One region of the Rhizobium sp. UGM030330-04 genome, then DNA from elsewhere that is predicted to be linked to it. Evidence: riboswitches for the same ligand, from Rfam matches in the RefSeq annotation. Region 1 holds a riboswitch; each other region holds the start of a gene.
What was found. A riboswitch is a leader RNA that binds a small molecule or an ion and turns the genes downstream of it on or off. The one in region 1 is predicted to bind cobalamin.
Positions count from the first base shown of each region.

Region 1 (7,423 bases):
GATCTCGGTGGCTACGACAAGTTCAAGGCTGATTTCATCGCCGCCGGCACCACCCAGTTCGGCTCCGGCTGGGCATGGGTTTCCGTCAAGAACGGTAAGCTCGAAATCTCCAAGACCGCAAACGGCGAAAACCCGCTGGTTCATGGTGCAGAGCCGATCCTCGGTGTCGACGTCTGGGAACACTCCTACTACATCGACTACCGCAACCTGCGTCCGAAATACCTCGAAGCCTTCGTTGATAACCTCATCAACTGGGACTACGTCCTGGAGCGTTACGAAGCCGCTGCCAAGTAAGCTTGGCGAACGGAATTTTTTGAACACCCGGCCTTTGTGCCGGGTGTTCTGCTTTTGGGGCATGCCGTTCCGGCCGCTTGTCACAAGCCTGTCATCAGCCGGGTTTATCGCGGCGCATCATGACTGAAAAAAGCAAGCCTCTCTTCTCCTTCGGCATCGTCGCCGATCCCCAATATGCCGATGCCGATCCCCGCCCGGACATGGGGCGCTATTATGCCGAAAGCGTCAAAAAGCTCTCCGAAGCGGTGGCCGCCTTCAACGAAGAGGACCTCGCCTTCGTGGTGACGCTTGGCGACATCATCGACCGCGGCTTCGACAATTTCGATGCGATCCTCGGCGTTTATGACGGGCTTCGCCATCCCTCGGTCCTGTTGCCGGGTAATCATGATTTTTCAGTTGCGCCTGAACATCTGACCGCCATCCATGCCCGCCTTGGCATGCCCGCCCCCTGGCATGACTTCGCCATCGGCAATGTCCGCTTCGCCGTGCTCGATGGCAACGAGGTCAGTCTCTTCGCCCCGCCGCCCGGCGATCCGCGTCGCGCACTTGCACAGGAGCGGCTGAAGCACCTGCAGGAAGCGGGCGCGATCAATGCGCAGGACTGGAATGCATCGCTGAGCGACGAGCAGTTCGAATGGCTGCGAAACGTCCTGCAAACGGCGGATGCGGCGGACGAAAAAGTGATCGTGCTGTGCCACTATCCGCTTTATCCGCAAAACGCTCATAACATGTGGGATGCGCCGCGCATTCTCGACCTTCTCGGCGCCCATGCGTCGGCCGTCGCATGGTTCAATGGCCATAATCACGAAGGCAATTACGGTGTGCTGGGCAACACCCACTTCGTCAATTTCAAGGGCATGGTGGACACGCCCGACCAGAACACTTTCGCCATCGCCGATGTTTTCGAAGACCGGATCGTCATTCGCGGTTTCGGCCGCGAGGAAGATCGCCTCTTACGGCTGTGAGGATGGACTGCCCGGCTGGTTGTTCTGCCAGCCGCTCATCCACAATTGCCGCAGCTTTTCCCCTTCCAGCTTGAAAAAGCTGCCGGTGTTTTCGCAGCTCAGCACCCGGTCCGAGCGGAAGTTACGGATCGCCTGCCGTAATTCGCACCAGCCGACGATGTTCACCGTTTCCGAATAATAGATCACGGCAATCGGCCGAATCCGCCGTTCCGTCTGCGCGCCGCTTTCATCCCGATAGCGGATTTCCAGTCTTTCCTCGTCGCGCACCGCGCGCCTGACTGTGGCAAGGTCGATGCCGACAGGTGCTGGCGCGATGCTGCCCCAGGCATGCAGGGCATTGGCCGACAGGGTTTTGGACAGGGGTTCGGGCAGGGAAGCGGCGATCTTGTCGCTGGCCTTTTTCGCTGCCTGCCGCAATTCGGTATCACTGGAGCGGCCGACCATGGCGAGTGCGAGCACGATCGCCTCGGTCTCTTCGATGGAAAACATCAGCGGCGGCAGGCTGAAGCCGGGGCGCAGAATATAACCGACGCCGCGCTCGCCTTCGATGGGCACGCGCATGGTCTGGAGGGCGGCTATGTCGCGATAGACCGAACGGGCCGTCACCTCCAGCTTTTCGGCAATCGTCTGGGCGGTAACGGGCCGACGCGCCAGTCGCAGGATCTGGATGATCTCGAACAGTCTCGAAGCCTTGCGCATTGCCGCTTTTCCCTGTGGCTCCCCACGCAACTGACATAACGTTGTCAGTTGGCTTTTCCTATAAAGGACAAAACACATTGAGAAACATGCACTTTCCCGAATGTGCCATGAACCGTCCTGGGAGATACTGACATGAGTTACGCCGAAAATCTCTGGCTTTTCTTTCTCGTCCTGTTCGGCATCATCATCCTGCCGGGCATGGACATGCTGTTTGTGCTGGCAAGCGCGCTGACGGGCGGCAAGAGAACCGGCCTTTCCGCCGCAAGCGGCATGAGCGCCGGCGGCATCGTGCATTCGCTTTATGGCGCGGCCGGCGTTGGTCTGCTCGCCGCCTGGATGCCGTCGCTGTTCCTGCCGCTTCTCATTGCCGGCGCTGCCTATATGGTCTGGATCGGCATCGGCCTGATGCGCAGCGCCATCGTGGTGAATGGCGAGGAGGCGCAGGCGAGTGCCTCTGTGAGAAAGGCGTTCTGGCGGGCGGTGCTGACCTGCCTTTCCAACCCGAAGGCCTATCTGTTCATGATGGCCATCTATCCGCAATTCTTAAAACCGGCCTATGGCCCGATCTGGATGCAGGGGATGGTCATGGGCGCGATGGTGGCGGTGACGCAGTTTACCGTCTATGGCGCGCTGGCGCTGACGGCGGATAAAAGCCGGCAATGGCTGGTGTCCTCGCCCGGCGCCACGATCTTCATCGGCCGCGCCGCCGGTTTCATGCTGATTGCCGCGGCCCTGCTGACACTTTGGGAAGCCCTGTCCTAGACTTCTGTTTTCACGATAAAATTCACCGCAATGTGACTTCTTTTCGCCATCCGGAAAGGGCATCCTCCCGCCGTTCCATCAAGCGTCCGGCACCCGGCCGGAATCAAGGAGAGAGTGTATGAAACTGAAAACCATCGCGGCGGCCATGCTTTTCGGCTGTCTTTGCGCCGGAGCGGTCTATGCTGCCGGCGAAGTCGAAAAACGTGAAGGCATGATGAAGCAGATAGGTGGTTCCATGGGGGCGCTTGCCGCTATCTCCAAGGGTCAGAAGCCGTTCGATGCCGAAGCCGTCAAGGCTGCCGTGACGACCATCAGCACCAATGCCAAGGCTTTCCCCGAACAGTTCCCCGCCGGCACCGAGACCGGCAGCGCGGCTGCTCCCGCCATCTGGGAAAACTTCGAAGACTTCAAGGCCAAGGCGGCCAAGCTCGGTGCTGATGCCGATACGGTTCTTGCCAATCTCCCCACCGATCAGGCGGGCGTCACCACCGCCATGCAGACGCTCGGCGCCGATTGCGGCACCTGCCACCAGACCTATCGTCTGAAGAAGTAAGTCTCGAATTTCAAAACGCCGCTTCCCGGCGGCGTTTTTTCACTTTGAAAGACACCTGACCAGCTCGGGTGAGAATGGGGAGAGGGGTATGTCTTCCATCTGGACGAAGCTTGTGGGCGGGGCCGTGATCGCAGCCATTGCCGGCTATGGCATTTTCGCCTGGGTCACCGCGCCGGAACGTCAGGCGCCCAGCCATTGGGTCAGCCTCGGCGAACCGGATCTGGCCAATGGCGAAACGCTGTTCTGGGCGGGTGGTTGCGCAAGCTGTCACGCCGCACCGGATGCCACCGGCGATGCGCTGTTGACGCTCGCCGGTGGACAGGCGTTGAAAAGTCCCTTCGGCACCTTCCACGTTCCCAATATTTCCTCTGATCCGCAGCATGGTATCGGCGGCTGGACGCTGGCGGAATTCGGCGATGCCATGACGCGCGGGGTGGGAAAGAACGGCGAACATCTGTACCCGTCCTTCCCTTACGCCTCCTATGCGCGCATGACGCAGAAGGATGTCAACGACCTCTTCGGTTATCTGAAAACCCTGCCGGCCAGCCAGAATGATGCGCCGGATCACGACCTGCCGTTTCCCTTCAACCTGCGCATGGCGCTCGGCGGCTGGAAGTTCCTGTATTTCGACACCTCCGCCCCGCCGCGCGTCGAGCTTGCCAATGCCAATGCCGAATTGCTGCGCGGCCAATATCTGGTCGAAGGGCCGGGCCATTGCGGCGAATGCCACACCCCGCGCGATGCTCTCGGCGGTTTCCTGAAAGACAAATGGCTGGCCGGCGGTCCCAATCCCGAAGGTGAGGGCCGTATCCCCGATATCACGCCCGGTTCTGCGAGCATCGGCGCCTGGACGACGGCCGATATTGCCGGCTATCTGGAAACCGGCTTCACCCCGGAATTCGACAGCGTCGGCGGCTCCATGGTCAAGGTGCAGCAGAACATGGCGCATCTGACCGCCGAAGACCGCAATGCGATTGCCGCCTATCTGAAGGCGATCCCGTCTCGGTAGGGAGTTTGAAGCTCCCCTCCGTCATGCCGGCCTTGAGCCGGTATGCAGCCAGACCAAGTTCTTGGGATAAAAGAGCTTTTTCGCCGTGCGGACGCACGTCGGCTGGATTCCGGCTCAGGGCCGGAATGACGGGAGAGTGTTTTTTCGTTCCGGTTTCTCTTTCCAATCTAAAGCGCACAGCAACGGGCTAAACTCCAGGATGACGTTGACTGAGGTGCGTTGCCGGCAGTGCCAAAATCTCGCCGCCATTGACTCCCGCACCCACCCGGCAGATAACATCTGCGTGATGGTTCCTTCCGGGCGTTCCGGAAGGTGAAAAGGGAACACGATAGGGAGCAATCCTCATTCGTGGCTGCCCCCGCAACTGTGAGCGGAGAGCCTGAAACGAAATGCCACTGGCAAGCCATCTCGCCCCCATTCAAGGCGAGGGCGATGCCGGGAAGGTGTTTCAGGTTTTGACCCGCAAGCCAGGAGACCTGCCATCACGGAAATGTCCATGCCGGCGGGGTGTCCGGAAGAGCGGAATGTCAGGGTCGTCGGTTCGATACCCCTGTTTCAGTCTCGTATCCCCGTGGTGAAGTGTATCGTATGCGGCTGCGCGGTTTTTTGCCGTTCGGCCGCGTCTTATGGCGCGGGGTCGCGCCGGGAGAGGGGTCACCATGTCCATCCAGCAGAATACGGCCAATGCTGCCGTTTCAGCAAAAACGGGCAGCTTCGCGCAATCGCTGACGGCGATCGTGCTGGGCCTGTTCGTAGTCGGTTTTGTCGGCTTTTCGCATGTGGAAGCCGTTCACAATGCTGCGCATGACACGCGTCATGCCAATGCCTTCCCCTGCCATTGAGGGGAAACGGCATGTCATTTTTTCGCAATATCGTCTTTACCGCCGTTCTGGTCGGCATCGTCGGCGGTTTGGCCGTCTCGGCCATGCAGGCTTTCGGCACCACGCCGCTCATCCTTCAGGCGGAAACCTTTGAAAGCGCCGGCGGCGAAGCGGCCCACAGCCATGATGCGGTAGCACCCGGCGCTGCGGTTCCCGCCCATGAGTATAATGACGAGGCCTGGGCTCCGGCCGATGGCTTCGAGCGCACGGCCTATACCGTTGCCGCCAATGTGCTGACGGCCATCGGTTACGCGCTTGTTCTGACCGGTCTTATCTCGCTGCGCGGCACCGATGCCGGCTGGCGCGAAGGTCTTCTGTGGGGCGTTGCCGGTTTTGCCGCCGTCATGCTCGCACCGATGATCGGCCTGCCGCCGGAATTGCCGGGAAGCCCGGCCGCAGCACTTGAGGTACGGCAGATCTGGTGGCTCTCGACGGTTGCCGCAACCGCGGGCGGCATTGCGCTGATCGCGTTTCGCCGCGAACCCTGGGCCATCGTTCTGGCTCTCGTGCTGATCGTCGCACCGCATGTGGTGGGCGCACCGCTGCCGCCGGAAGGCGAACATGCGCTGGCGCCGCTGCCGCTTGAACGGCAGTTCATCGTTGCCGCCACCATCACCAGCTTCGTTTTCTGGGCGCTGCTTGGTACATTGAGCGCGTTTTTCCTGAAACGCTTCCAGTCGGCGTAAATGCATGCAGGACGCAGCGGAGTGGAGTGACGAACTCGATGCGCTGCGTTTTGCCGTTCCAGGTCACGGCGCTTTCTGCGCCGTGCACCGCCTTGCCTTCAAGGCCGCTCTGGGCCCAAGCCCTGATCGTGATGCGGCGCTTGCCTATTTTTACGACCACGAGGCTGCCTTTGCCGCTGCGGCACTCGCCAAGATAAGACGCTCAAACTTGCCCGCCGGCCGCAGCCTGCATTTGAACAGCCGCGATATCCGCCGCGCGATTGCCGGCGAGGGACCGGAGTTTGCGGCGCGTGTGTGCCGGGTGCTTGATCGAGAATAGCGCAGGATGATTTGCGAGAGGCGTCTTCTCCTTGACCGTCATGCCGGACTTGATCCGGCATCCAGCCGACGCGCGTCTGCGCGGCGGGAGAAGTCTTTTCAGCCCAAGGACTTGGGCTGGCTGGATACCGGCTCAGGGCCGGTATGACGGAGAGAGGGCGGAATAAGGCTCTGCGCCTTACCGATGCTCCGCCGCGAAAATTCCAAGTTCCGCCTCGGCTTCCGGACCAAAGAGGCCGAGGGTTTTCAGAATTTCCACCGCGAAGCTCACCGGTGCGCTGCCGGCGGCCGTGATGACGCCGCCATCGCTGACCGCCTTCGGCTGGTCGCGATAAAGACCGTCGCCACGATAGGTCGGATAGGCCTTGTGCGAGGCGAGCGAATTGCCGGTATGGGCGACATGGTTCAGGATACCCGTGCCGGCCAGCGCGCTTGCCGCCGCACAGATACCGGCAACCAGCCGGTCCTTTTCGCGAAAGCGCTGCACCAGCCCGCCAAGATCGGCCGCCGTGCCCTTTTCCCAGCTGAGGCCGCCGGGAATGACGAGCGCATCGATGTTATCAGGATCAAGCGCGTCATAGGAGGTTTCGGGCGTTACATTCAGCCCGCCCATCGACGTTACCGGCCGCCCGTCCGGGGTGGCATGAACGATCTCGACGCCGAGATAGCTGCGTGCCGCCGCCGCAAGCAGCGCCGGTTCCCAGTCCGCAAAATCCTGCGCCAGCGCAATGGCGATCCGTGTCATGGCCGTCTCCGTCGGTTTTGATCAGGCGATGGACTGCATGTAGCGCATGCCGGTAACCGGACGCGGCGCGAAATCCATGTTTTCGTAGAAACGATGTGCCGCCACATTGCCGGTCGTGGCGCTGACGGAAAGATAGTCGCAACCCAGCCGCTTGGCGATATCGCGGGCGCGGGAAACCAGATGCTGGCCCGTGCCGTGGCCGCGATGGCCGTCACGCACGAAGAGATGGTGCAGCTCAAGCCCGCGCCGGCCTTCCTGCGCCCTGTAGAGCGGCAGAAGCAGCGCGTAGCCGATCAGCGCGCCATCGGCTTCGGCAACAAGACCATGCACCCAGGGCAGGGGGCCGAACAGGTCGCGCTCAAGCTTGGCCGGCGTGATCGCCGCCGCATCGCCATGGTAGGAGGCAAGCAGCGTGATCATCTCGTTAAGCTCGGGCAAATCCGTCTTGCGGGCGCCGCGAATGATGACGACGGGCGGTCTTTCCAGTGTAAGGGAGCTATCTTCGGTCATT
Region 1 covers NZ_QKML01000005.1:197,458-204,880, forward strand. Annotated here, with positions in the region: gene N434_RS09755 (superoxide dismutase) at 1-294, shown strand, start outside; gene N434_RS09760 (metallophosphoesterase) at 414-1,259, shown strand; gene N434_RS09765 (helix-turn-helix transcriptional regulator) at 1,248-1,958, opposite strand; gene N434_RS09770 (LysE family translocator) at 2,091-2,720, shown strand; gene N434_RS09775 (c-type cytochrome) at 2,839-3,273, shown strand; gene N434_RS09780 (cytochrome c) at 3,362-4,282, shown strand; cobalamin riboswitch at 4,553-4,780, shown strand; gene N434_RS09785 (CbtB domain-containing protein) at 4,942-5,124, shown strand; gene N434_RS09790 (CbtA family protein) at 5,136-5,849, shown strand; gene N434_RS09795 (hypothetical protein) at 5,854-6,168, shown strand; gene N434_RS09800 (type 1 glutamine amidotransferase family protein) at 6,346-6,912, opposite strand; gene N434_RS09805 (GNAT family N-acetyltransferase) at 6,934-7,422, opposite strand.

Region 2 (7,423 bases), on a different contig from region 1:
CCAGAACCATTCCTGGAACGGGTGCATGGCGATGGCCGAATAACCTTCACCGCGGAAGAAGCTGGCGAGCGAGGGCACGGGGCGGCGGATATATTGCTGATAGGGAATGCTGCCATAGGGCAGGAAGGCGTTGGAAAAGCCGGTCAGCGCCTCGAATTCCACATTCGCCGTCATGCCGCCGAACTCGGGCGAAAACACGTTGCCGGACTGCTTGGCGCGGATGGTTGGCATTGGGTCTGCCGAGAGCTTCACGTTTTCAAGCCGGGTCGGGTCCCACAGCGATTCGCTCATCAGCATGATGACGTCAGGGTAATCGCCCTTGTTGGCGGCGAAAGAGGCGGGTTTGGATGTGAGATCGGCAATGCTGTTTTCACCGTAACCCTGCGGTGCCGAGACATTGGCCATGGGAATATTGAAGGCGAAGGCCATCAGGAAGCCGTTATGACGGTAGTTTTCCTGCTGGTCCCACATCATCGGAATGATGTTGAGGCGATCGCGCACCCAGGAATAATGCGAATAATCCATCAGCGAGGCGAGGCCGGCAAGAAGCGGCAGCGCCAGTGCCAGTCCCGCGACGCGCTCGCGCCAGCGCAGGACGGGCGAATGGCGGCGTGCCAGCAGCCACAGCGCCACAAGTGCCGCGATGGTGGCGCAGATGCCGAGGGCCACCAGCACCGCCGTCAGCGGCTGCGCCTTGAGCATCGTGGGCAAAAGCTCGAGAATTTGGCGGCCGAACAGCAGGTCGGAGGGATAAAGCGGATCGGAGAGATAGGTCTGTTTCTGCGCGGAAATCAGTCCCGTCAGCGCGCAGAGCGGCGCAATCAGGATCAGGGACAGGTAACGCCTGCCAAGAAGTGCATCCAGCGCCACGAGAAGGGCAAGCACGGCGGCGATGGTGGTCATGCCGGGGCGGGCGGCGGAGGTGAGGAAAGCACCGATGTCATGGAGCGAACCGCGGGCGATCCATTCCAGTGCCACGACGAGCACGATGGAGGCGACCGTCAGATTGGCAAGCGTATAGGCCGTGCCCGAAAGCTTCGAAAGGCTCCTTGTCCATGCAGGCGAAAAGACGAAACCAGCCTTTTCGGAAGCCGTTGTTTTTGGCGCCGAATGTCTCAAACCCATACTCCGGTATTGCAGGCGGCACGACCGATCCGGGGAGGTGAATCGGGGTGTCGCAAAAGTGTCATGTAACTGTCACATAAGCGCGATGAACGCGACATGAACTTTGCGCAACCTGACCGGTGCGGCGATAACCTTAGCGTGAACGCCCGCTGGCCATGCGTAACGGGCGTCGCCATGCAATTGTCGCGTTGCGGAGCGGCCACGGGCGCGGTATTGAAAAACCATGAGCGACAGACACGATATCCAGAACCATCTCCGGATTGCCGTCGGGCAGTTCAATCCCACCGTTGGCGACGTGGCGGGCAATCTCGTCAGGGCGCGTGAGGCAAGGGCCGATGCGGCAACGCAGGGTGCCGATCTTCTGCTTCTGACCGAGCTGTTCATTTCAGGCTATCCGCCTGAGGATCTGGTGCTGAAGCCGGCTTTCCTGAAGGCCTGCCTTAAGGCTGTGGAAGAACTGGCAGCGGACACCGCCGATGGCGGGCCGGGTGTCGTCATCGGTTTTCCACGCCAGGGCGAGACGGGCCGGCACAATTCGGTGGCGCTTCTGGATGGCGGCAAGATCATTGCGCTGCGCGACAAGATCGACCTGCCCAATTACGGCGAGTTCGACGAGAAGCGGGTTTTCGCCGAAGGTTCGATTTCCGGCCCCTATAATTTCCGCGGTGTGCGGATCGGCATTCCGATCTGCGAGGAAATCTGGAATGACATGGGCGTGTGCGAGACGCTGGCCGAAAGCGGAGCGGAAATCCTGCTGGTGCCGAACGGTTCGCCCTATTATCGCGGCAAGCTGGATGTGCGCCATCAGGTGGCGCTCAGGCAGGTGATCGAGAGCGGCCTGCCGCTGGTTTTCGCCAACCAGCTGGGCGGGCAGGACGAGTTGGTGTTTGACGGCGCAAGCTTCGCCTTCAATGCCGACAGGACGCTTGCCTTCCAGATGAGCCAGTTCGAGGCCACGCTTGCCGTTACCGACTGGAAGCGCACGGAAGAAGGCTGGCGCTGCGAAAGCGGACCTTTCTCGAAAATTCCCGAAGGCGAGGAGGCGGATTACCGTGCCTGCATGCTGGGCTTTCGCGACTACGTCAACAAGAACGGCTTCAAGAGCGTGGTTCTCGGCCTTTCCGGCGGCATCGATTCGGCGATTTGCGCCGCACTTGCCGTTGACGCGCTGGGCGAGGAGCGGGTGCGCTGCATCATGCTGCCCTATCGTTATACCTCGGAAGAATCGCTGAAAGACGCCGCCGATTGCGCGAAAGCGCTGGGCTGCCGGTACGATATCGTGCCGATCGTCGAGCCGGTGGAGGGTTTCCTTTCGGCGCTTTCCGATCTCTTCGAGGGTACGGAAGAGGGCATTACCGAGGAAAACCTGCAAAGCCGCACGCGCGGCACCATTTTGATGGCCGTCTCGAACAAGTTCGGCTCGATGGTGGTGACGACGGGCAACAAGTCGGAAATGTCGGTGGGTTACGCCACGCTTTATGGCGACATGAATGGTGGTTTCAACCCCATCAAGGACCTCTACAAGATGCAGGTCTATGCCATTTCCAGCTGGCGCAACGCCCATGTGCCGCCGGGCGCGCTCGGCCCTTCCGGCGAGGTCATCCCCGCCAATATCATTTCCAAGGCGCCATCGGCCGAATTGCGACCCAACCAGACCGACCAGGATTCGCTGCCGCCTTATCCGGTGCTGGACGATATTCTGGAATGCCTTGTCGAGAAGGAAATGTCGGTCGAGGAAATTCTGGCGCGAGGCCATGATGTGGCAACCGTGCACCGGGTGGAGCATCTGCTCTATCTCGCCGAATACAAGCGCCGGCAATCGGCTCCGGGTGTGAAGATCACCAAGAAGAACTTTGGGCGTGACCGGCGTTATCCGATCACCAACCGGTTCCGGGATCGGTGATTAAGGCGGTTTCCGGAAGGGGGCCTTTAACGCCGGTCCTGTGTCATCCAGAGTAATTGTCTGTAAGGCGGCGCGGCAAGTTTCTTCTCCCCGCTGGGGAGAAGGTGGCCCGAAGGGTCGGATGAGGGGGCAACGTTGCCGTACCTCACGATCCTTGCCCCCTCATCCCGCTGCCGCGACCTTCTCCCCATCGGGGAGAAGAAACAAGCGGCATGCGCTCGGTCCACGATGGGGGTTCATGAATGGCGCAGAGAAAACCCCGCGCCACTCTTCACTCACCTCAAATAACCTGCCCCACATCGATGCGGTTGCCGTCAGGATCTTCAAACACGAAGGCCCTGAGGCCATAATCCTTGTCCTGCAGGGCCTTGATGATGCGCAGCCCATGGCTTTTGCAAATCTCATGCAGCGTATCGACATCGCTGACCAGCATATGCGCCACGTTGAAGGGCGCTGCCTTGTGGGTGGGCTGCAATGTCAGGTGCAATTCGGCATTGCCCTGTTTGAGGATCATGAAGCCGACGGGGTTGCCGTTTTCGAAGGTTTTTGTGAAGCCCAGCACACCGACATAAAAGTCATGGGCCTTTTCGATATTCTTGACAGGAAGCATTGCGGCGATCCGCCCGAAGCGGATGCCGTGATCGGCGATGGTATTCATCGCGGAACCTCGGATCTGGGAGAAACGGGAAGGGTTACGGGCGGTGCCGGAACGCTGGCGTTTTTTCCGATTTGAATTTGCAGGACGGTGCCTGCGGCCATAGGATCATAATCACCATGGCGGCGAAAGCAAACGGAATGTCTGCGTCTGCCAAGGGTTCGTCCAGACTATCGACAGCCCCGGGAGGCAGCATGCGCAGTTCCATCGAAATCTTCAACATCCGCACCCGGCAGATGCGGGTGGTGTGGCAGACGCCGGAGCTGTTCGAAGCGCCGAACTGGTCGCCGGATGGCAAATATCTGCTGTTGAACAGCGAGGGGTTGCTCTATCGCCTGTCTCCATCCGGTGATGCTTCACCGGAGAAGGTCGATACCGGTTTTGCGACGCAATGCAACAACGACCACGGCATTTCGCCTGATGGTTCGCTTTATGCCATTTCCGACAAGGTGGAATTCGGCAAGAGCGCCATTTATCTTCTGCCATCGGCGGGCGGTGCGCCAAGGCTGATGACGAAAAACCTTCCTTCCTACTGGCATGGCTGGGCGCCGAACGGCAAGAGTTTCGCCTATTGCGGCATTCGCGATCAGGTCTTCGACATCTATTCCATGGATATCGACAGCGGTATCGAGACGCGCCTGACCCATGGCGAGGGCCGCAACGACGGGCCGGATTATTCGCCCGATGGTGCGTGGGTCTATTTCAATTCCAGCCGCACCGGACTGATGCAGATCTGGCGGGTGCGGGTGGATGGCTCCGCTGTGGAGCGCATTACCGACAGTTCCTATGGTGACTGGTTTCCGCACCCGTCTCCCAAAGGTGACAAGGTGGTGTTCGTCTCCTATGACGGCGACGTTTTCGACCATCCGCGTGATCTCGATGTGCGCGTGCGGCTGATGGATATGGATGGCGGTAATGTCGAAACGCTGTTTGCGCTTTTCGGCGGCCAGGGCACGATGAACTCGCCCAACTGGTCGCCGGACGGTGATGAGTTCGCTTATGTGCGTTATTTCCCAGTGGGGTAATGTGATTGCGGTTTCGTCAAGGTCACATTGCCGCACCGCCTTAGCGATACTTGCATTCGCAAGTCTTCTTGATCATAAGTTTCCTCGTCAGGTGCCCGCCCTTGTGGCGGGAGAATCGGGAATCCGGTGAAAGACCGGAACGTGCCCAGCGCTGTGAGGCGGATGCTCTTTTCACAAGCCACTGAAGTCATTCGGGAAGGCGAAGAGGGCGGATGAAGCCGAGTCAGAAGACCGGCCTGACAGGATAGACCGAACCGCGCGGACGGCGGCAGGTTGCTGAAGAGGCGCGTCGTGCATGCGAAAACCGGCATGGTTTCGGCATCCGCGCGCCCGCATTGTTGGGGTTAAACGATGCCGACCGACCCGTCCGCTGGTAATCCATTGCAAGCCAGCCCATTCGATCATGCGCTTTCGCCCGCCCAGCCGTTCTCCGGTGCGGAGCGGGAGGCGATCTACCGCGCCATCGAGACACGCCGCGATGTGCGCGACCAGTTCCTGCCTGATCCGCTGCCGGATGAGCTTGTCGAGCGTCTCCTGAAGGCGGCGCATTCGGCTCCCTCTGTCGGTTTCATGCAGCCGTGGAATTTCACGCTCGTCACCGATGGCGCCGTGCGCCAGGCCGCCTTTGTGGCCTTCAGCCGGGCCAATGAGGAGGCGGCGGCGATGTTTGCGGGCGAGCGGCAGGCGCTTTATCGCAGTCTCAAGCTCGAAGGCATCCGCAAGGCGCCGCTCAGCATCTGCGTCACCTGCGATCCCACACGCGGCGGTAAAGTGGTGCTGGGGCGCACCCACAATCCGCGCACGGATGTCTATTCCACCGTCTGCGCCATCCAGAACCTCTGGCTCGCCGCCCGCGCCGAAGGCGTCGGCGTCGGCTGGGTCAGTATTTTCCACGACAGCGATATTCGCGCCATTCTCGATATTCCCGAGCATATCGAAATTGTCGCCTGGCTGTGCCTTGGCCGGGTCAACGAACTTTATACCGAACCGGAACTGGCGGTGAAGGGCTGGCGCCAGCGTGTGCCGCTGGAGGAACTGGTGTTTCGCAACCGCTGGGGTGGGCGGTAAGAAATGTGATGCGCATAGCGTCGCCTCTCGTTTCACAACGCACGTTTGGGCATGATGGCGGAGGAGAGGAAACGCTGCTTTTTGACGCAGCAGCGGCCGCGCGTTTCTTCTCCCCGGCCGGGGAGAAGGTGGCCCGAAGGGTCGGATGAGGGGGCTAGCTCTCGGTATATCTCTACCCTCGCTCCCTCATTCCGCTGCAGCGGACTTCTCCCCCTCGGGGAGAAGAAACAAGGGGTGGGCGCTCGCCCCGTTGCGCGGGCGGAAGAGATTTCACTGCTGTGGCTGAATGCCTTTCAGAGCCGGGTTCTTCAGGTCGATCCGGCCCGTCTGGTCAGGCAGGAATTTCGGGCCGATGACGCGCACCCTGGTGTCGTTCGGATCATAGTCGCGTTCAGGAACGGGTTGCTCCGGCGGCTTTGCGGCCTGCTGTTCAGCGGGTTTCCGGGGCTTGTCACCTTGCGGTGATGGAATTCTGGTGATGCCGGAATAGGGCTTTTCGGATTCCGGCCGGGCGGCCTCTTCCTGCTTCTGCATGTCCTCGTGATAGGCGGCCATATTGCAGGCGCAGCCCGGCGCCTTTGCCGAGGCGTTCCTGTAGGCAAAGGCGGTTGGCAGGTCCTTGTAGGGTTTGCCGGTTTCGGCGGAGACCATGTCGGCGGTTTCCTGATCCGTCATGGAGTGAAAATAAAGCTCGGTCTGTGTGCCCGGGCACATTTTCTGGCACTGCTCCGCCTGGGCGCGGAAATCGAGCGGCGAAGCGTTGGAGGCGATCGGGAAAAACGAGCCGTCGCAGGTGCGCACGCAGAGTGTGCGAAGCCCGCCCTCGGCGGCGGCGTTGGGGTAGGGCGATAGCCCCGCCTGTCCCGGCTCACCACCGTTCTGCCGGAAGGCATCGGGATAACGCGTCACATCGGGCGCAGGCGACACTTGCGGGTTGATATCCTCTGCGGGGCTGCAGCCATTGGCATCGAGGGCCGCGAGAATGCGCTGGCGCCTGATGTCGCCGTCGTCACTGCGCGCGGCCGCCATGGCATCGTCGCGGTCGCGGATGATGGCGTCGCGTTCGGCTTCGGCATCCGCCAGCGCATCGCCGATCTCGGTGCAGAGGCCGGCATTGGGGTTGCCGTAGACAACGACGCTGCCGGATGAGCAGCCATAGCCGCGCAGGTCGTTCCTGATCTTGCGGATGACGATGTTCTGGCGGGCGAGCGCATTGGCGTAACGCCGAACCTCGGCCGTATTGCCGATGACACGTGGCGGTTCGCGCAATTGCGCATAAAGCGTATCGCAGACCTGATCCGCGAAAGCGGCGGCCGGGGCGAGGAAAACAAGGGGAAGCAGGAGGCCGATGATGCGGCTGCGCCGGGTCAATTGTGCGATCCGTTCGATGTCCCCGGCCGGTGGCAGGGGTGTTATACTTCACGAAATCCGTATTTCAGGAAGATAACATAAGCTGTTGCCGCAAGGCGGCAACAGCCTGTTCAAAATTGCGTTAATGCGGCCTCTATCACACCGAAGGATGCGAGGCCTGCACTACGGCAAACGCTGCCATGTTGACGACGCCGCGCGAGGTGACGCTGGGCGACAGGATGTGGGCGGGCAGGGCCGTGCCGAGCAGGATTGGGCCGACATGCAGGCCCTCCGTCA
Region 2 covers NZ_QKML01000004.1:279,912-287,334, forward strand. Annotated here, with positions in the region: gene N434_RS08425 (LTA synthase family protein) at 1-1,125, opposite strand, end outside; gene N434_RS08430 (NAD+ synthase) at 1,349-3,028, shown strand; gene N434_RS08435 (glyoxalase superfamily protein) at 3,309-3,686, opposite strand; gene N434_RS08440 (TolB family protein) at 3,878-4,708, shown strand; cobalamin riboswitch at 4,781-4,962, shown strand; gene bluB (5,6-dimethylbenzimidazole synthase) at 5,060-5,776, shown strand; gene N434_RS08450 (DUF2865 domain-containing protein) at 6,047-7,147, opposite strand; gene N434_RS08455 (NADP-dependent malic enzyme) at 7,284-7,423, opposite strand, start outside.
Region 2: another riboswitch for cobalamin. It lies ahead of bluB (5,6-dimethylbenzimidazole synthase); the one in region 1 lies ahead of N434_RS09785 (CbtB domain-containing protein).

Region 3 (7,423 bases), on a different contig from region 1:
CCGGTCCTGGGACAAGGATGTACTCTGAAACAATGAAGAGGAAGGGCGTCGCGCCTTGACGCCGCCCGAAAAGGAACAGCATGTCGACCAAGCCTTTCCGTGCACCCAGTATGGCGAGCTTCTTCGACAATCTGCGCGCCAGCAGGCTGCGGGCCATGTTCCGGCGCGGCGAACTGGGGCTGGTGGTCCTCGCCGTCTTCATCGGCATTGCGGCGGGGCTTCTGGTGGCGCTGATCGGCGCCTTGAGCACGGCGCTGCATGTGCTGGTCTTCGGTGTCGAGCGGCTGAGCAGCAGTGACCTGTCCGGATGGACCGTGCTGGCCGGGCCGATCATCGGCGGCATCGTGCTCGGCCTGGTCATCTTCATTCTTTCAAAGACCCGCAAGAAGCCCATGGTCGACCCCATCGAGGCCAATGCACTTCACGGCGGCCGCCTGTCCTTGACGGACAGTATCATCGTCTGTGTGCAGAACATCGTCTCCAACGGTTTTGGCGCCTCCGTCGGGCTCGAGGCCGGTTATACGCAGATTGCCAGCGGCGTCGCCTCGAAGATCGGCATCAAGCTGAAGCTGCGGCGAGGGGACATGCGCATCCTTGTCGGCTGCGGCGCGGCGGGAGCGATTGCGGCCGCCTTCAATGCGCCTCTGACCGGAGCGTTCTACGCCATCGAACTCATCATCGGCACCTACACCGTCGTCACGCTTGCGCCGCTCATCGTCTCGGCGCTGGTCGCCACCACTGTCATCGGTGTTATTGGCGGTCACGGCATATCGATCGATATTATCGATGCCAGCCGCGTGACACCGGCGGATTATGTGCCGGCGATCTTTCTTGGCATCGTGTGCGCGGCGATCGGTATCGTGCTCATGCAGACGGTGTCCTTCATCGAGGAGACGGCGCGCAAGAGCGCCATTCCCGGCTGGCTGCGCCCTGCCATTGGCGGCGTGGCGGTGGGCGGTCTCGCGCTGATTTCGCCGCAGGTGCTGTCAAGCGGCCATGGGGCGCTGCATCTCAATATCGATGCGGAGCTGACGATATACGGGCTGGCCGGACTGTTTCTGCTGAAGGCGGCGGCCAGCGCCATCTCCATCGGTTCGAATTTCCGTGGTGGCCTGTTTTTCGCCTCGCTGTTCATGGGCTCGCTGCTTGGCAAGATTTTCGCGCTCTGCGCACCCTATATCGGCTATGGGTCGACATCGCCGATCGTTTATGCCGTGATCGGCATGAGCGCCTTTGCCGCTGCCATTATCGGCGGTCCACTGACGATGACATTTCTGGCGCTGGAGCTGACCGGCGACTTCCAGATCACCGCGCTGGTACTGGCAGCCGTCATCACCACCTCGCTCGTGGTGCGCACCACCTTCGGTTATTCTTTCGCGACCTGGCGTTTTCATCTCCGGGGCGAGAGCATTCGCAGCGCCCATGATATTGGCTGGATCCGCGATCTCACCGTCGGCAGGATGATGCGCGCCGATATCCGCAAGGCCAATGTCAGCATGGGGCTTGCGGCCTTCAAGGAGAAATTCCCGCTCGGTTCGACGCAACGGGTGATCATGACCCATGATGACGGACGTTATGCCGGCATCGTCCTCGTGCCGGAAATCTACGCCGATCCGATGGATCGCGACCCGAGCAAGATCAGCCTCGAAACCTACCTGCAATACAAGAACGACGTGCTGCTGCCGACCATGAATGCCCGTCAGGCGGCCGCCGCCTTCGACGCCACGGAAAGCGAAGCGCTGGTCGTCGTCAATGACAAGATCGAGAACCGCCCGGTCGGCCTGCTCACCGAAAGCCATACGCTCAGGCGCTACAGCGAAGAGCTCGAATTGAGGCGCCGGGAGGCTTCCGGTGAGTTATAAACAAGATTAGAAAAGCACCTTTATTAATTGATATTTATATGAAATTACAAGTCATCAATACGTTCTCCGGATCGAAGAGGCTGACATGGTGCAATCGATAGTCGGTCGCTTTCTGTCGGCAACGGCCGAAACATAAGTTTACGCGCAGCCCGGCGCCGCTTGTCTAATCGTACAAAACCATGTCGCCCAAGGCCGTGCTGTCCTCGTCTGGAAGCGGCGATCCGTAAGTGGCCGCAGCGGTCACCGTTGCATCGATTGCCGGTCTGTTATCGGGGAGCGTCCTTGCGGCAAAAACAGCAAGGACAAGCAGCGCCAGTCTGAAGGCGATGGCGCGGAGAAGGGCTTCGGAGGCGTCCATGGATCGTCGTTCCGGGTCAATAAAACTATGGCGACAATGATCGCCATCCGTGACTCCGCACAATGCGGAAGATACAAGGGAGCCCTTAGGATAATCCGAAGGGTCCCGACTGGAGGGGGCGAATGCGCTTCGACTTGACCGATCTCCGTCTGTTCCTTCACGTGGTCGAGGCGGAAAGTATTACGCAGGGAGCAGACCGCACGGGGATGGCCTTGCCCTCCGCCAGCGCGCGTATCCGCGGCATGGAGGAGATGAGCGGCGTATCGCTTCTCGACCGGGGTGCCCGTGGCGTCAGGGTGACGCCGGCGGGGGAGGCTCTGGCCCACCATGCCCGTATCGTTCTCGGGCAGATGGAACAGATGAGGGGCGATCTCCAGCTTTATGCGCGGGGCCTGCGGGGGCAGGTCCGGATATTCTCGGGGCGGGCGGCAATGGCGCATCTTCCCGGCGCTCTCCGGCAATATCTCGTGGATCACCCGACAATCGACATAGACCTCGAGGAACGCCAGAGCCCCGATGTGGTTGCGGCCGTCGCCGCCGGGCAAGCGGATATCGGCATTGCGGCGGACACGACCGACACGGGAACGCTGGAAACACGGCCTTTCGAGATCGACAGGCTGGTTGTGATCACACCTGCCAGCCATGCACTCGCGGCCCGGAATATGGTGACTTTCGCGGAGCTTCTCGACGAACCTTTTGTCGGTCTGCCTGCGGAAAGCGCGCTTCAGGGGCATCTGGCAATCCATGCGGCGCGTGAAGGCCGGCCGTTCAAACTGCGTATCCGTCTGGATAGTTTCGAGGATATCTGCGCCATGGTCAGCAGCGGCGTCGGGCTCGCCATCGTGCCGGAGGTTTATGCCCGTCGATATCAGGCCGATTTGTCCTTCAAGACCGTCGCGATCTCCGACGTCTGGGCACGCCGTCATCTTCTTATCTGCGCGCGAAGTTTCGCCGGGCTTCCCGTGCATGCCCGAGCCGTGGTCGATTATCTGACGATGGCGAAAGGTCGGGGCTGAGGCCATCCGACATCCGGTCACATCAGTCTCAACAGCCTGTTTCACAAGAGAGAGCCTTGACGACGTCACGTGCCACGTGTTTAACGTTATTTTATAACGTAACATTACCGCAAAGCTTTGTTGCGCAGAAATCAGACTACCCGTGCAGGCGGTTGACAGTGACCGGCGGCAGTGTAGGGTCGCTCCGTCATGGTTCTTCCGCCGCCCGGCGGAAGCTAAGAGGGAATCCGGTTAAATTCCGGAGCTGTCCCGCAACTGTAAGCGGTGAGCCTATCGCCCACGATGTCACTGGCAGCGATGCCGGGAAGACAGGTGAGACGGCCTCGACCCGCAAGCCAGGAGACCTGCCTGACATCATGTAATTCCGTGGTCGGGGGGTGCCATGGGAATGATGGCTGTTTCCGGTCTTTAGCCGGAGACCCTGTCATTTTCGACGCCGCCTCGTGAATGAGGCAATGTGACAGACAGTATCCAACCAACCCAATACGAGCCGTCCGCGCCCGACGCCGTGCTGCTGGTCGCGAAGTCCGCCTTTGCCGCCGCGCCTCATCAGGACATGCAGCGTCTGGCAATGCAGGCTGAAGGGCTTTGCGGCGCAAGGACCGTTCGCATCGCCTTCACGGAACAGGGAACACCGTCACTCCGCGAAGCGCTGCTTAATCTGATCGATGAGGATGTCGGCCATATCCTGATCATTCCACTGATTCTGCCGCTGGAGCCCAGTTTTCACAACTGGATGACGAAGACACTGAAACGATGGCGGGCAGGCGACGTCAGGCCGTGGCCGTCCCTTTCCATAACAGCAAGCCCCACAGCGAGCGGCCTGATGGCGCGTCTGCTTGAAGATCTTGCCGAAACGGCGCAGGCGCTTGACCTCTCTGGGCCTGTTCGCCCGGCTGGCGAGGGATCGCTGGTCCCGGCACAGAAGCGCCGCGTGCTCGTCTGCCAGGGTGGTCCGTGCAATTCGGCGGGTGCGGATGCGATCTGGGGCCATCTGCGCAACCAGCAGGAGCGACAGAAGCTTCGGATTACGGGTGAGGGCACCATGACCGCCAAGTCCACCTGTCTTGGCCCCTGCAACCTTGCGCCCGTCCTGCAGGTCTTTCCCGAGGGCACCTATTATGGCGGCGTCACGGAAGAGGCAGTCGACCGTATCGTTGCCGAACACCTGCTGGGTGGCCGCGTCGTTGACGATTTCGCCTACCACCCGACCGGCCGCAAACAGCGGCTTCGTAATCTGTCCGAATAGCATGAGAGGAAATAGAATGTCGGCAAAGAGCTTTTCACGTCTGGCCGCGGCCGGGCTTGCGGCCCTGATCACGGGTGTGGGCGCCAGCGCTCTCGCCACCGAGCCATTGCGCGTTGGCGCCACCTACATCACGAGCGGCCTCGACCCGGCAAAGGGATCGAACGGCTGGGCGCTCGTCAGCCACGGCGTGGGTGAAAACCTCTTCACCGTCGACCGGGAAGGGCGGCTTGTGCCCGGTCTTGCCGAAAAAGTGGAACGCACCGGCGATCTCAGCTGGACAGTGACGCTGAAACCGGGCCACGCCTTTTCCGATGGTTCGCCTGTAACGGCGGCTGCACTTGCCGCCGGTTTCGACCACACATTTGCGACCAACAAGGCGGCGCTGGCAACGGGTGGAAAGCTGGATTTCAAGGCGGCCGATGACCTGACGCTGATGATTACCACGGAAAAGCCGGTGGCTTTTCTTCAGGCGCTTTTCGCGGAATGGCCGCTGATCGCCTACAAGCCTGCAACCGACGGGAAGGCGCTGTTCACCGGGCCGTATCAGATTGCGGATTTCAAGGCGGATACATCACTGACGCTCACGCCGAACATCCATTTTGCCGATGCGGATGCCCGTTCTCCGGTTGACTTTCGCAGGTTCGGCGATGCGCAAAGCATGACGCTGGCGCTGGAAGCGGGTGAACTGGACCTTGCTTTCGGTCTGCCGTCAGAAGTCGTAAGCCGTCTGAAAACCAATCCGGATCTGACGATCAAGTCTTTCCCTGTCGGTTATCAATATCTCGCTTTCCTGAACACAACGAGGCCGGTTACCGCCGATATCAAGGTACGCCAGGCGCTCGATCTCGGCTTCGATCGCAGGGAACTCGCCGCTGCGATCAATGGCGGTGAACCCGCGACCGGCGCTTATGCCGCCTATTTCCCCTTTGCCGGGAAGGAGCAGCGACAGACTGATCTTGCGAAGGCCGAAGCGCTTCTCGACGAAGCCGGCTGGACGAAAAACGGGGCAGGGAAGCGTGAGAAGGACGGCACGCCGCTTCGCCTTCTCGCCATTACCTATCCGCAGCGCCGGGACCTCGTCACCATGCTGCCGGTGGTCAAGGCGCAGCTTGCCAGAATAGGCATCGAACTCGACACGAAGGTCGTTGAAAATATCCAGGACGTGGCTGCCGCCGGTGAATTCGACATCGCGCTCTGGGCGCAGCATACCGCACCGAACGGAGACCCGGCGTTCTTCCTCAATTCGATGCTGCGCAGCGGCGCCTCGCTCAATTATGCGAAATACGCCTCGCCCGAATTCGATGCCATTCTCGATCGTTTCGCGACGGCTGGCGAGGCCGGCGAACGCGCCACGATCGCGCTTGATGCGCAGGCAAAGCTGTTTACCGACGTTCCCGCATCCTTCCTGGTTTCACCGGTCTGGTATGTCGGCCTTTCGAAGCGGCTGCAGAACTACGAGCCGTGGGGTTCCGACTATTATGTCCTGCGCGGCGATATAGGCGAAGCGCGGTAAGGTCAGATGCAATTGCTCCGGTTCGGCATATATTCCGTGTTGGGAATGGTTGCGCTTTCATTCGCATCCTTCACGCTCATCGCATGGATGCCCGCCGATCCGGTGCAGATTGCCATTCGGGTGTGGAACCTGACGGCCACGAGTGAAACCGTTGCGGCGCTGCGGGAAGGGTGGGGCCTCGATCGCCCGCTCATCCTGCGCTATCTGCACTGGCTTTCGGATTTCGTCGCCGGTGACTGGGGCCGATCCTTCCGAACCGGCGAATCCGTCTTTGCGGAGTTTATCGAGCGTCTGCCTCTCTCGCTCATGCTCGGTATTTCCGGTCTTCTCCTCGCCATTGCCGTCGCCGTACCGCTCGGTTTCAGCGCTGCGGCGCGGCCGGGCGGTATTGCCGATCGTGCCAGCCGCGCATTTTCGGTCTTCGTGCAGGCTGTTCCCGGTTTCTGGCTGGGGCTTGTCCTGCTCTGGGTTCTCGGCGTCCAGCTGCGCTGGATTCGACCCTTCGGAACCGACATCACAGCAATCATATTGCCCGTCCTTCTCATCGCCTCCCATTCGGCTGCCGTCTTTGCACGTATCTACCGCCGTGACATGATCGAAACCACGCGACAGCCGTATTTTCGCACCGCTCTCGCCAAGGGACTTTCGCACCGGCAGGCGCTCTGGCGCCACGCGCATCGCGGTGCGTTTTATGCCCTGCTTTCGGCGGTGCGCTCGGAGGCGGGGTGGGTTATCGGCTCAACGGCCACCATGGAAATCCTCTTCAATCTTCCCGGCATCAGCCAGTTCCTTGTGCAAAGCATCGCGGTACGAGACCAGATGGTGCTGCAGGCCTATGTGATGGTCATCGCGCTGTGGCTGCTCTTCATGAACCTGGTCGTGCAGCTGTTTCAGCGCCTTCTGGATCCACGGCTCGTCTGATGCTCCGGTATTTCGCGCTCGCCATCCTGGCCCTTTTCCTGCTCCTCAGCGCCCTTTGGCAGCCCTATGATCCTGACGCCGTGGATATCCTGGCCCGCCATTCCGGTATGACGGCGCAGCACCTGCTGGGTACCGATCATCTCGGCCGCGATCTTCTTTCGCGCCTCATGGCGGGCGGATGGCGCACCGCGCTTGTGGTTCTGTCGGTCGGCACCATCGCCTTTACCGGTGGCACCTTGCTCGGCGCCGGCGCCGCGGTGCTGGGCGGCTGGCAGGAGAGGGTGGTGTTGCGCTGTTGCGAATTCTTCATCACCGTTCCGACGCTCATCATCGCCCTGACGGCGGCGGCTATTTTTGGCCTGACGCCGATAACGGCCGGACTGGCGCTTGGTCTTGCCGGCATCGGCCCGACGGCTCTGCTTGCCCATTCCCTCAGCCGGCGCGTGCTTGGGCAACCCTTTGTCCATGCCGCACAGGCGCTGGGCGTTCCGCCCTTGCGGATGG
Region 3 covers NZ_QKML01000012.1:14,686-22,108, forward strand. Annotated here, with positions in the region: gene N434_RS18085 (chloride channel protein) at 81-1,862, shown strand; gene N434_RS18090 (hypothetical protein) at 2,026-2,220, opposite strand; gene N434_RS18095 (LysR family transcriptional regulator) at 2,343-3,236, shown strand; cobalamin riboswitch at 3,409-3,602, shown strand; gene N434_RS18100 ((2Fe-2S) ferredoxin domain-containing protein) at 3,694-4,485, shown strand; gene N434_RS18105 (ABC transporter substrate-binding protein) at 4,502-5,998, shown strand; gene N434_RS18110 (ABC transporter permease) at 6,005-6,919, shown strand; gene N434_RS18115 (ABC transporter permease) at 6,919-7,423, shown strand, end outside.
Region 3: another riboswitch for cobalamin. It lies ahead of N434_RS18100 ((2Fe-2S) ferredoxin domain-containing protein); the one in region 1 lies ahead of N434_RS09785 (CbtB domain-containing protein).

Region 4 (7,423 bases), on a different contig from region 1:
CGGTCGTTGGTTACGACCGTCTGATCGAAAACCAGAACGCCTTCTACATCACCTTCGACAACAAGGAAGTCGGACGTCTGCAGGCTGCCGAAGTCTTCAAGGTGAAGCCCGAAGGCAATTACGTCTTCATCAAGGGCTCTTCTTCCGATCCGAATGCGGACTTCCTGTTCGCCGGTCAGCAGGAAGTGCTGAAGGCGGCCATTGACGGCGGCAAGATCAAAAATGTCGGCGAAGCCTATACCGATGGCTGGAAGCCGGAAAATGCCCAGAAGAACATGGAACAGTTCCTGACCAAGAATAATAACAAGGTCGATGCGGTCGTCGCCTCGAATGACGGCACGGCCGGCGGTGCAATCGCCGCTCTTGCCGCGCAGGGCATGGCCGGTTCGGTTCCCGTTTCCGGTCAGGATGCCGACTTCGCCGCGCTCAACCGCGTAGCACTCGGCACACAGACGGTGTCTGTCTGGAAGGACAGCCGCGAACTCGGCAAGGAAGCAGCCGGCATCGCGCTGGAACTGGCCGGCGGCAAGAAGATGACGGAAATCAAGGGCGTGACTACCTTTGATGGCGGTCCGAAGAAAGTGGCGATGCAATCGGTCTTCCTCAAGCCGATCGCCATCACCAGGGACAATCTGAACGTCGTCATCGACGCCGGCTGGATCAAGAAGGAAACGGCCTGCCAGGGTGTGAAGGCCGGAACCGTCAAAGCCTGCGATTGATCGAATAGGCCGCGGTTCGGGCGCTGCGCCATGGTTCATGGCGCGGCGCCTTTTAGAGCATTTCCAGGAAAAGTAGGCCCCGGTTTTCCGTCCGGAAATGTGCCAGAACAAAGCGTTGGAGCGTTTTCGCGATTCAGGGAAAAGCGAAAGCGCTCCAAGATGTGAGGAGCACCGGCAGTACATGGCCGATATGACCCAATCCAATTCCACAGCGTCGCAAAAGACGGAAAAGACAGGCTCGATAACGCGCTTCATCAGCGCAACCGAGCTGGATACCAGACTGCTCGGCATGGTCGGCGCGCTTCTTCTGATCTGGATCGGATTTCATATCCTGTCCGGCGGCCTGTTCCTGACGCCGCGAAACCTCTGGAACCTCTCGGTGCAGACCGCCTCCGTCGCTGTCATGGCAACCGGCATGGTGCTTGTTATCGTTACCCGCAATATCGATCTGTCGGTTGGGTCGATCCTCGGTTTTTCCGGCATGATCATGGGTGTCATGCAGGCGGAAATCCTGCCGCAGATACTCGGTTTCGAACATTGGGCCACATGGATCGTCACGCTTCTCACCGGCATTCTCGTTGGCGGCGCGATCGGCATGTTGCAGGGCTCCATCGTCGCCTTCCTCAACGTGCCGTCCTTCATCGTCACGCTTGGTGGCCTGCTGGTCTGGCGCGGCGGCACGTGGTTCATCACCAGCGGCCGCACCGTGGCGCCGATGGATTCCACCTTCCGCCTGATGGGCGGCGGCACCAGCGGTTCGATCGGTGCGACATGGAGCTGGATCGCGGCCGTCGTCGCCTGCATCGCCATTGTGGCGGCCATCCTCAATTCCCGCCACCAGCGCCGCCGCTTCGGCTTTCCATTGCGGCCCGTCTGGGCGGAATATTTTCTGGTGGCGCTCGGCTGCCTCGTCGTCATCGGCTTCGTAACCGTGGTCAACAGCTACCCATGGCCGGTCAACATCGCCCGCAACTATGCCGATGCCAATGGTATCGCCTGGCCTGAAGGCGGTCTGTTCATTTCGCACGGCATCGCCATTCCGGTGCTGATGGCGCTTGCCGTCGGTGCGGTCATGACCTTTATCGCCACACGGCTGCGTTTCGGGCGTTATGTCTTCGCCATCGGCGGCAATCCGGAAGCAGCCGAACTCGCCGGCATCAAGACCCGCTGGGTGACGGTAAAGATCTTCACGCTGATGGGCGTTCTGTGCGCCATCGCCGCAGCCATCTCCACCGCCCGCCTCAACGCGGCCACCAATGCCCAGGGCGAACTGGACGAGCTTTATACCATCGCGGCGGCCGTCATCGGCGGCACCTCGCTTGCCGGCGGTGTCGGCACCATAGCGGGCGCGATGCTCGGCGCGCTCGTCATGCAATCGCTGCAATCCGGCATGGTGCTGGTGGGCATCGATACGCCCTTCCAGCGCATCGTCGTCGGTGTGGTCCTGGTCGTCGCCGTCTGGCTCGACACCATCTACCGCGCCCGCGCCAAGTAAGAACCGAGGAGAACTCCTATGACCGACCAAGTCACGCCCCTCGTGGAAATGCGCAATATTTCCATTTCCTTCGGCGGCATCCATGCGGTGGAAAACGCCTCTGTCGATCTTTTCCCCGGTGAGGTGGTCGCCCTTCTCGGCCACAACGGCGCGGGTAAATCGACCCTTATCAAGATTCTTTCCGGCGCTTACCGGCGCGATGGCGGCGATATCCTCATCAATGGCGAGGATGCCGATATCCGCAATCCCCGCGACGCCAAGAAATACGGTATCGAGACCATCTACCAGACGCTTGCCGTGGCCGATAATGTCGATGCGGCCGCCAATCTTTATCTCGGCCGCGAGCTGAAGACGAAATGGGGCACGCTTGACGATGTCGCCATGGAGGCTTCCGCCCGCGAGGTGATGGGGCGTCTCAACCCGAATTTCCGGCGGTTCAAGGAACCGGTGAAGGCACTGTCCGGCGGCCAGCGGCAATCCGTCGCCATTGCCCGCGCCATTCTGTTCGATGCCCGCATCCTCATCATGGACGAGCCGACCGCCGCACTCGGGCCGCAGGAAACGGCGCAGGTGGGCGATCTGGTCAAGGAGCTGAAGCGGCAGGGCATCGGCATCTTCCTCATCAGCCACGATATTCACGACGTTTTCGATCTGGCCGACAGGGTCTTCGTGATGAAGAACGGCAAGGTGGTGGGCCATGCCCGCACGCAGGATGTCACCAAGGACGAGGTGCTTGGCATGATCATTCTGGGCAAGGTGCCGGCGGGTGCTGTGCCAGGCCCCGGTGCGGTCGTATCCTGAATTCAGAGAAATAAAGATATAAAGATTTCTTTATGTCTATTGACATTGTGGCGCCCGTGGTGAGAAATGCGGGTGTCATGGTTCTCCGGGCTTGTTTGTTCGATCCCGGAGCTAAGAGGGAATACGGTGCGCCGACGATCGGCAAGACCGGAGCTGCCCCCGCAACTGTAAGCGGCGAGCCTTTGTCCAACATGTCACTGGGATAAACCCCGGGAAGACGGGCAAAGGCGACGACCCGTAAGCCAGGAGACCTGCCAGGACAAAATAACGTCCACGGGCGGGGTGTCCCGGTGGTTGCTGCAATGGTCCGGCACAGGCCGGGCCTGCACGCGTCCGCTTTACCCATGCCCCCACAACCAAATGGGGTATGACAATGCCAGACAAGACCATTCCAGTCGCATCGCTCGGTTTTCCGAGGATCGGACGCCATCGCGAACTGAAGTTCGCGCTTGAAGGCTTCTGGTCCGGCAAGATTTCCGAGACGGAACTGCTCGAAACCGCTGCCCGGCTGCGCGCCGAAAACTGGGCGCTTCAGCAGCAAAAGGGGATTACCCATATCCCCTCCAATGATTTCTCCCTCTACGACCATGTTCTTGATACGGCCGTGATGGTGGGTGCCATTCCCTCGGTTTACGAATGGACGGGTGGAGATGTCTCCCTGTCGACCTATTTCGCCATGGCGCGCGGCAGCCAGAGCGAGGCCCATGCGGATTGCGGCCATGCTCACGGGCAAAATACCCGTCACGGTCGGGGCGTTCCGGCGCTGGAAATGACCAAGTGGTTCGATACGAATTATCATTACATGGTGCCGGAGGTTTCCGGGGATCAGCATTTCGTGCTCACCTCGCAAAAGCCCGTCGAGCATTTCCTTGAGGCGAAGGCGCTTGGTATTCACACTCGTCCCGTTATCCTCGGACCGGTCACCTTCCTGAAGCTCGCCAAGGCGCGGGAGGCCGCGTTCAAGCCGCTCGATCTGCTGGCGAAGCTGCTGCCGGTTTATGCAGAATTGCTGCGCCGCCTGCAGGCCGCCGGTGCCGACTGGGTGCAGATTGACGAACCGGTTGCGGTGCTGGATCTTTCCGAAGGTGAGCGCCATGCGCTTGCCGTCGCCTATCAGGCCCTGTCGAAAGCCGCGCCGGACCTGAAAATCCTGCTCGCCACCTATTTCGGTGGGCTCGAGGACAATCTCGAAGCTGTCACGGTGCTGCCGGTTGCGGGCCTTCATGTGGATCTGGTGCGAGCACCCGGCGCATTCGAGGCGGTGTTGAAGGCGTTGCCCGCCGGCCGGGTCCTCTCCCTCGGCGTTATTGATGGTCGCAACATCTGGCGTGCCGATCTTGCCGCAATCGTCACGCGGCTGGAGGTGGCCATTGCCGCGCGGGGTCTGGAAGCGTTTCAAATCGCGCCTTCCTGCTCGCTGCTGCATGTTCCGGTCGATCTCGAACTGGAAACCGGCCTCGACGCCGATCTGAAAAGCTGGCTTTCCTTCGCCACCCAGAAGCTCGATGAGCTTGCCACACTTGGCAAGGCTCTAGGTGAGGGCAAGGCCACTGTTGCGGCGGAACTGGAGGCTGCCTCGAAAGCGGTTGCCGCACGCGCATCCTCACCAAAGGTGACGGATGCCACCGTGCAAAAGCGTATCGCAACGATTGGCGAGGCCGACAGGAAACGGGTGAGCCCATTTGCCGAGCGCCAGAAGGTGCAGTCACAGGCCATTGCGCTGCCGCTTTTCCCGACGACGACCATCGGTTCCTTCCCGCAGACGCCAGAGGTGCGCAAGGCCCGCTCCGCACATTCGAAGGGGGCGCTGACCGATGCGCAATACGAAGGTTTCCTGCAGAAGGAAACCGAAGCGACCATTCGCTGGCAGGAGGAAATCGGCCTTGATGTTCTCGTCCACGGTGAGTTTGAACGCAACGACATGGTGCAATATTTCGGTGAACAGCTTTCCGGCTTCGCCTTCACCCGGCATGCATGGGTGCAGAGTTACGGCTCGCGTTACGTCCGCCCGCCGATCATCTTTGGTGATGTGGCGCGGCCGAAACCCATGACGGTTCGCTGGTGGGAATATTCGCAGTCACTCACTGATAAGCCCGTCAAGGGCATGTTGACCGGCCCGGTGACGATCCTCAACTGGTCGTTCGTCCGCGATGATATCGCAAGAAGCCTGACGTGCCGCCAGATCGCGCTCGCCATTCGCGATGAGGTCAATGATCTCGAGGCTGCCGGTGCGCAGATGATCCAGATCGACGAGGCAGCTCTTCGTGAAGGTTTACCGCTGCGCCACCGGGACTGGCAGGATTATCTTGGCTGGGCCGTGGAGTGCTTCCGCATTTGCTCGAGCGGCGTGGACGACCGGACGCAGGTGCACACCCATATGTGCTATTCCGAATTCAACCAGATCATCGACGCGATCGCGGCGATGGACGCCGACGTGATCTCCATCGAGACGTCACGCTCGAAGATGGAACTGCTGGATGCCTTCCGGACCTACAAATATCCGAACCAGATCGGCCCCGGCGTTTACGACATCCATTCGCCACGCGTGCCGGCCGTGGGCGAGATGGTCGATCTTCTGGTGCTGGCGCGGCAACGGCTTGACGACCGGCAACTCTGGATCAATCCCGATTGCGGCCTGAAAACCCGTAAATGGGAGGAGGTCAGGCCGGCGCTCGTCAACATGGTTGCGGCCGCCGTGGAACTTCGGCGAACGGTATCCTGATAATGGACGAGGCCCGGCGAAAGACCGGGCCTCGATCATCATTTGCGATGAAATCCCTTGGGAGGGGCTATGCGAATATCCGCAGACGCAGGATGCGCCGATTAACCTTGGATGGCCCCGGCTGGAGGACCGTGCGGGTACACCCTGTCTCGCGCATCGATGCGGCTGTGGACATGAAATTGCTCAATGCAGATCGGCCTGGGCGAAAGCACCGGCATTCAACTCTACGGCTGCGGGCGGCAGGCCGTGCTGATTGATATCCTGGGCCAGCGACAACAGCGCCATTTCCAGGAAATAGGTCGACATGCCCAGTTCCATGGATTTCGAGCGCTGGCAAAGATAGGAAACCATCCTTCCAAGCGCCAGAATCTCGTCTGCATTGTCCTGTTCAAGTATTACTGTGGTAGACGCCACCATGCTTCCCTCTCGACAATCGACAGTATGAAAACGCGCTGATGCCGCGTTATTCATTTTCGACCATATCGAGCGTCACGCGAGCGTCACACCTGCGTTACTCGTCGTTTTTCTTTTCCGGCGCGGATGTGTTTTCCGCCGTTTCGGTTGCGGCGAGCGACGTCACGAGGGCGACGATGCTGCGGCGAACGCTTGCGCTCTTGATTCGCGAAAAGGCCTGATTGAGCGAAAATCCTTCATTCGAAGCGACAAAGGACTGCATGGCGTTTATCGAGCCGATGGCCGGATTGTCGTTTCCGACATCGGGCGTGGCATTGGCGAAAAGCGAGCTGACGTCGACACCGAGAACCGATGCGATGGCCTGCAGACGCGATGCACCAACGCGATTGGCGCCTTTTTCGTACTTCTGGACCTGCTGAAAGGTAATGCCGAGCCGGCCGGCCAGAGCGCTCTGGCTCATGCCGAGGGATTTGCGTCGCATTCTGATCTGGGTTCCCACATGCACGTCGATCGGGCTGGGAAGTTTGGGCTGCATAATAAATTCCTCCATGGGTGAGGGTCTTAAATCGGATAATTATCAATTAATATTGTTGAAGGTAGACATTCAACACAATTTCCACGGGTAATATGAACCTTTGTTGACAAGATAACGCGGTTTTTACAGTGGCGGGACACTCGCCGGAGCCCGGCGCATAACCTTTGTAGCGCAACGCAACGCCCCGTTGCGGCTTGCAAGATGGCTCCATCCCGCCACGCCAATGGAATCAAAACCGAGCCCTTTCCAGATTTTCCGGTTCTCTTCATCGAACCATTCAAGCGTCTCCCTGTCGCCGAAATGGGGCAGCCAGACGAATGGCTGTATTTGACCCGGTCGTGCGACATTTTCAAGAATGACATTGTTGTAAAGTCGCGGAATGCATTTGTTGCTGTCGATGGCCGGTGAAACGGGAATGGGATTTCGCGCTATCGCGAACCCTTGCCGGATGAGCGAAAGCACGGAAGCATCGAGTTTTTGTTTGAGATCGCTGACTGCACGGGCGCTGCATCCCCCATGCGTCATGGGGTCGGCGACCAGAAGCAGCGGTCGGTCGTCCCGCCTGAGACCGGTGACGGAAACGAACTGGTCAACATGGAAACCACATTGGTGCATTTTCCCGCCGGGCATGGTCGAAGGGGGTGATTTTACAGGGGAAAGGCCGGCCGGGGCGGCAGAGGCACCCAGATCTTCCGGACGGTATCCGAAACTGTATAGCGTCCTGCCATCGAGAGCCT
Region 4 covers NZ_QKML01000006.1:61,160-68,582, forward strand. Annotated here, with positions in the region: gene xylF (D-xylose ABC transporter substrate-binding protein) at 1-719, shown strand, start outside; gene N434_RS10880 (sugar ABC transporter permease) at 910-2,214, shown strand; gene N434_RS10885 (ATP-binding cassette domain-containing protein) at 2,233-3,015, shown strand; cobalamin riboswitch at 3,077-3,288, shown strand; gene metE (5-methyltetrahydropteroyltriglutamate--homocysteine S-methyltransferase) at 3,389-5,737, shown strand; gene N434_RS10895 (hypothetical protein) at 5,921-6,154, opposite strand; gene N434_RS10900 (helix-turn-helix domain-containing protein) at 6,249-6,686, opposite strand; gene N434_RS10905 (hypothetical protein) at 6,810-7,423, opposite strand, start outside.
Region 4: another riboswitch for cobalamin. It lies ahead of metE (5-methyltetrahydropteroyltriglutamate--homocysteine S-methyltransferase); the one in region 1 lies ahead of N434_RS09785 (CbtB domain-containing protein).